Regions from separate parts of the Mesorhizobium sp. KR1-2 genome, predicted to be linked through region 1. Evidence: predicted binding sites of a transcription regulator. Region 1 holds the regulator's gene; the other holds the start of a gene.
The links. The regulator LexA, encoded in region 1, represses DNA repair genes until DNA is damaged. The targets are predictions, from matches to a motif close to TGTTCNNNNTGTGTTCNG.
Positions count from the first base shown of each region.

Region 1 (3,172 bases):
AAGGACGCCGACGTGGTCGTCACGCTCGGCGGCGCCTCCGTTGGCGACCACGACCTGACCAACGAGGTGCTGGTCGGCGAAGGCATGAAGCTCGATTTCTGGAAGATTGCCATGCGCCCCGGCAAGCCGCTGATGTTCGGCCGGCGTGGGCGCACCCGCTTCCTCGGCCTGCCCGGAAATCCGGTCGCCAGTCTCGTCTGTTCGCATCTGTTCCTGAAGCCGCTCCTGTCGCGGCTCGGCGGCAGGCCCTACGAGCCTGACCTTTGCCAGGCCGTGCTCGACAGGACCATGGCGGCCAACGACCAGCGCCAGGATTATGTCCGCGCGGTGCTACGCCAAGAACCCGAGGGGCTGATAGCGACGCCGTTCGAGGTGCAGGATTCTTCGATGCTCAGGACATTCGCCGAAGCCAATGCCCTGATTATCCGCGAACCCTTCGCGCCGGCCGCATCGGCCGGCTCACCCTGCACGGTGCTGAGGCTCCGCTGAGCCGTGGCAGGGGCTGCCGTGTCTCTGAAAGCGCAGTGAGAACCGCTGGAAAAAGGCAACCGGCGATCGACATGCCGCATGCCGCGGCGTCATAAGGAAAACGTCCTGGAATCAAGACCGTAGAGACGGATTCTGCCGGTTCGCGTTACCGGCCCTGGTCCTCAGCAGAACCGTCATGGTTTCCGGCCCCTTAACCCATTCATTAAAATTTAAACAGTTGCGGAACACAAATGGAACAGATAGTGTTTGTTCTGGTTTTGTTTTGGGTTTGATTCTCGGGGGAGCCGGCGATGCTGACGCGCAAACAACACGAGTTGCTTCTCTTCATCCACGAGCGGCTGAAAGAGACGGGCATCCCGCCGTCTTTCGACGAGATGAAGGAAGCGCTCGATCTCGCGTCCAAATCCGGCATTCACCGCCTGATCACGGCGCTGGAGGAACGCGGTTTCATTCGGCGACTTCCGAACCGCGCGCGCGCTCTCGAAGTGCTGCGCCTGCCTGATTCCATTGCGCCCGGCCTTGCTCCCCAGCGCGCAAAATTCTCGCCTAGCGTCATCGAAGGCAGCCTTGGGCGCCGCGCGCCGGAACCTGCTCGCCCCCCGGTGGCAGGCAATGACGAAGCCGGCATCGCGATTTCCATTCCCGTCATGGGCCGCATCGCAGCCGGCGTGCCGATCGATGCCATCCAGCACAAGACCCATTCCATTTCGGTGCCGCCCGAGATGATCACCGGTGGCGAGCACTACGCGCTCGAGGTCAAGGGTGACTCGATGATCGAGGCCGGCATCTTCGACGGCGACACTGTCATCATCCGCAACGCCAATACCGCCAGCCCCGGCGAAATCGTCGTGGCGCTGGTCGATGATGAAGAAGCAACCTTGAAGCGCTTCCGCCGCAAGGGGGCGTCCATCGCCCTGGAGGCCGCCAACCCCGCCTATGAGACACGCATCTTCGGCCCGGACCGCGTGAAGGTGCAAGGCAAGCTGGTCGGCCTCATCCGCCGCTACTGAACCTCGTTCAGCTGTATTGTTTTGGCTTGGCCGTATTGCTTGGGTCGGCGTTAGTCCTCCAATGGGCCAGAATCATCGGCCGGCTGTTTTTTGACCCGGGGGAATTTGGCGCCTGAGAACGCGTGCTGCTTCTGCTCATATGGCGGCAAACCGCGTGCTTCACGCGAAAACCGTCTCTGCGTGTGCCAGGGCCGATAGGGCTCGGAGAGCGCAAACCTGACTTCCGGCACTTGGCCGGTTTCATCGTCCGGAAGGTAGACGGCGGCGCTGCCGTACTTTGCCAGTTCGCGTTTGGTGAGGATCAGCGGCGGGCCGGTCGAACAGACGTTTTTCGCGGTGGCGTCTTCGATGACGATGAGGCTGGCATAGTCACAAGCCCGATGCGCGGCCCGTATGTCGGTCGCATGCGCCACGATGGTGCCGGAAGCATGCACCGCAACGCAAAGCCCGTCATGGCAATCGAATCCGCTGCCTGACGCGCCGTCCGCCAAGCTTGCGTCAGCATCTGCCTGGCGTGGTACGCTGGTGGCCAGCTGTTCCGCAGAGATGTCATCGGGGTCGGTGATAGCCCTCGTTTCCAGGATCACAATGCCCTTGCGGCCGGACTTTGGCTTCAGGCTGTCGATTGGGCCCACGATCTCTTCGGTGCGCAGCGCCCGTCTCCAGTTTTCGACGGTGAATGCATTTGGTCGCGCCCTGTTTACCGCGAACATTTGATCGCCGATGGGCACCCCGACGAGCCGACCATCTTCGGAGATGAGTACATCGGGCGTGCGGACGTCCGTCAGCGTGAGCATGCCCGCGAACGCAAAGGGAAGTGCCAGCGCACGCAGCCAGGTCGTGGCCATGGTGACGATGACCAGGGCAATGGTCAAAAGGGCCAGCGAATGCGAGGAAATCAGGCCGACCCCATCTATCGGCGAACGGTCCGATATCCATTTCGCGACCGTGATCATGATCGTCAGTCCCTTGCCCATCACGTAGAAGAATGGCGCATCCAGACCGAGCGGCATGGCGAGCGAACCGAGGACGGCGAAGGGCATCACCAGGAACGACACGCTCGGCATGACGGCCAGGTTGGCGATCAGGCTGAGCGGCGAGACGCGCTGGAAGTGGTAGACGCCGAAGGCAGTGGTGGCGATGCCGGCGATGGTCGAGGTGAACATCAGGCTGCCGACATCGCCCGCTACCTTGCTGACGATTGCGATCGCCAGCGGGCGCCCGGTAGCAGGTGGCGCACGCCTGCGCTTTTGGCGGTATTCCGACCAAAGCGCGTAGCCACCGACGAGCGCGGCCGTGGCAGCGAAGGACATCTGGAAACTTGGGCCTATCAATTCGTGCGGCGAAATCGCCACGATGACGAAGGCCGAAATCGCCAGGTTGCGCGTGGTCAGCGCGCCACGGTTGAACAGCAGTGCGGTGAGCATGATGCCCAGCATGAAGCAACTGCGCTGCGCCGCCACCTGGCCGCCCGAAATGAACAGGTAGCTGATGATGGCGGCAAGCGCCGCGACCGCCGCATATTTCTTGACCGGATGACGGGAGGAAAAGCCGGGAAACAGGGCGAAGATCATCCGCAGTGAGCCCATCACCGTTCCCGCGACCAGTGCCATGTGAAGCCCCGAAATGGCGACGATGTGATAGATGCCCGTTCGCCGCATCGCTTCGTTGAT
Region 1 is NZ_JBDZDS010000006.1:21,584-24,755, forward strand. Features, by position in the region: gene glp (gephyrin-like molybdotransferase Glp) at 1-489, shown strand, start outside; gene lexA (transcriptional repressor LexA) at 780-1,499, shown strand; gene ABLE85_RS13395 (ComEC/Rec2 family competence protein) at 1,550-3,172, opposite strand, start outside.

Region 2 (3,172 bases), on a different contig from region 1:
TCGCCATCGGCCATCCGATCGGCGCTTCGGGCGCGCGCATCTTCAACACGCTGGTCTATGAGATGCGCCGGCGCGGCGCGAAGAAAGGGCTCGCCACCCTGTGCATAGGCGGCGGCATGGGCGTGGCCATGTGCGTCGAGGCGCTTTGAGAAGAAGAGTTCGACGGGCGGCTTCAGCCGCCCGTTTCGTTTCGGGCCCCGCACAGGGGCGGCTATCGGCACAACAGGAGGGGAAGGCAACGGGCATGACCAGAACTGCAATCGTCACTGGTGGGTCGCGCGGCATCGGTGCCGCAATCTCGGTCGCGTTGAGGGATGCCGGCTATCACGTGGCCGCCAACTATGCCGGCAATGACGAGGCCGCCTCGAAGTTCAGCCAGGAAACCGGCATCCCGGTCTACAAATGGTCGGTAGCCGATTACAACGCCTGCGCGGCGGGCATCGCGAAGGTCGAGGCCGACCTCGGTCCCGTCGACGTCCTCGTCAACAATGCTGGGATCACCCGCGACGCCATGTTCCACAAGATGACCCGCGAGCAATGGGATGAGGTGATCGGTACCAACCTCAACGGCGTCTTCAACATGACGCATCCGCTGTGGAGCGGCATGCGTGACAGAAAATTCGGCCGCGTCATCACCATCTCCTCGATCAACGGGCAGAAGGGGCAGGCGGGCCAGGCCAACTACTCCGCCTCCAAGGCCGGCGACATCGGCTTCACCAAGGCGCTGGCGCAGGAGGGCGCGCGGGCCGGCATCACCGTCAACGTCATCTGCCCCGGCTACATCGCCACTGACATGGTCATGGCGGTGCCGGAGAAGGTGCGCGAATCCATCATCGCCCAGATTCCCACCGGCCGGCTCGGAGAGCCGTCGGAGATCGCGCGTTGCGTCGTGTTCCTGGCCTCGGACGAGGCCGGATTTATCACCGGCTCGACCATCACCGCCAATGGCGGCCAGTATCTGGTCTGACACAAGCGACCCTGGACAATGAGCAAACGGCGCCGCGAGGCGCCGTTTGCTTGTATGCTGGGGGAGTCCGATGTCGGAGCCCGGCTTGCGGCTTGATCCTGTACTGAAACGGCACGTGTTCGTTAATTTCGGGTCTTCACGCATCGTTGTTTCGCGTGCGCTTGTCCTCTCGATTGGTAGCCTGAGATTTTAGCGGCACCACATGTAGCGGTGAACAAAGCAGGAATTTGGCCGCAGCGCTGATTCGTCTGTGCTTCGTTCCTCGTTTGGGCGGAACGTTAACGCGAACGACGATCACGGTACGCGGAGGGGTCACTTCTGCTTAATCAATACTGACGCTTTGCTAATGCCCGGTGCTCGGCACGGAATCCGCCGGTCGGTCCGCACCCAACTGTTAACGCCGATGGCGAAAATGGGGCGGCCGGCGCCCGCTGCGATTCAACATTTACGCGCCGAGTTCCTGTCAAGGACCGCATGTTGTGGTGAACGAAACGGGAATAAGGCTGAATCAGCGATTCGTCGCCGATTCGTTCCTCCTTTGGCCAGAGCGTTAACGGGGAGAAAATGCGTGGGCGGCGGACGATAAGGAAAGCGACGTGATTTCAACGTGTTCCTTGATTTTGACCTGGTGTTCCTGTCTCCTCTGGTCAAAGGTTAACGCGCTTCCGCGAAGCCTGCCGAGTTGGCGCATTAGAGATTCAGCATATAGAGAGGCAGAGCCGGCTGCGGACTACATCTAGCCGTGAACAAAAGCTGAATCGCTTGGAGTCAGCGATTCGTCTCCGATTCGTTCCAGACTCGTTCCAGCCGTTAAATTGTCGAAGATTTAGGGCTTTTGTTTCTGTGTCCAAACCCCTATCTGTCGAGGCAAAGCGACCAGATCATGAGTTCACTTCGCCCGCATAATGCCGACCGACCCGCCGCGCCGGGTATCCGCGAACTGCCGAGCCAGAAAAGGCCGCCCAATCCCTTATGAACGTCCATCCCAAACAGTCTGATCCGCTCGTCCTGACCGGGCGCGACGTGACCGCCGTCCTCGGGCCGACCAACACCGGCAAGACGCATCTGGCGATCGAGCGCATGGTGGCGCATGAGAGCGGCGTCATCGGCTTGCCTCTCAGACTGCTGGCGCGCGAGGTCTACACCCGCGTCTGCGAGAAAGTCGGCGCGCACAATGTGGCGCTGGTGACCGGCGAGGAAAAGATCATTCCGCCGACGGCCCGCTACTCGGTCTGCACGGTGGAGGCGATGCCGCGCGAGACCAACGCTGCCTTCGTCGCCATCGACGAGGTTCAGCTGGCCGGAGACCTCGAACGCGGCCACATCTTCACCGACCGCATCCTGCACCTGCGCGGTCGGCAGGAAACTCTTCTGCTGGGTGCCGCCACCATGCGCGGCATTCTCGAAAGGCTCCTCAAGGGCATTTCGGTCGTCACGCGGCCGCGCCTGTCGCATCTCGCCTATGCCGGCTCCAAGAAGCTCACGCGGCTGCCGCGCCGCTCGGCCATCGTCGCCTTCTCGGCCGACGAGGTCTATGCCATCGCCGAGCTCATCCGCCGCCAGCGGGGCGGAGCCGCCGTGGTGCTTGGCGCCCTTTCGCCCCGCACGCGCAATGCGCAGGTGGCGCTCTACCAGTCCGGGGACGTCGACTACCTGGTCGCCACCGACGCCATCGGCATGGGCCTCAATCTCGACGTCGACCATGTCGCCTTCGCCCAGAACCGCAAGTTCGACGGTTTCCAGTTCCGCGACCTCAATCCCGCGGAACTCGGCCAGATCGCCGGTCGCGCCGGCCGCCACATGCGCGACGGCGCCTTCGGCGTCACCGGCCAGGTCGATCCTTTCGCCGAGGAGCTGGTGGAGAAGATCGAGTCGCATGATTTCGACCCGGTGAAGGTGCTGCAGTGGCGCACCGCCCAGTTCGATTTCGCCAGCATCGATGCGCTGAAGCGCTCCATCGAAACCGTCGCACCCGTCGAAGGGCTGACACGCGCCTTGCCGGCGGTCGATGCGCAGGCGCTCGAATACCTGTCGCGCGATCCCGACATCACGCGGCGTGCCGGCCGCCGCGATCGCGTCGCCCTTTTGTGGGATGTCTGCGCGCTGCCCGACTACCGCCGCATCGCGCCGGCCCAGCATGCCGACCTGGTCGCTTCGATCTTCGTCGACATCGCCGATCGCGGTCATGTCGACGAAAATTACATG
Region 2 is NZ_JBDZDS010000003.1:269,752-272,923, reverse strand. Features, by position in the region: gene ABLE85_RS09040 (acetyl-CoA C-acetyltransferase) at 1-149, shown strand, start outside; gene ABLE85_RS09035 (beta-ketoacyl-ACP reductase) at 245-967, shown strand; gene ABLE85_RS09030 (helicase-related protein) at 1,940-3,172, shown strand, end outside.
Region 2: a site for LexA is predicted at 1,756-1,773, ahead of ABLE85_RS09030 (helicase-related protein). Genes of this name have one in related genera too.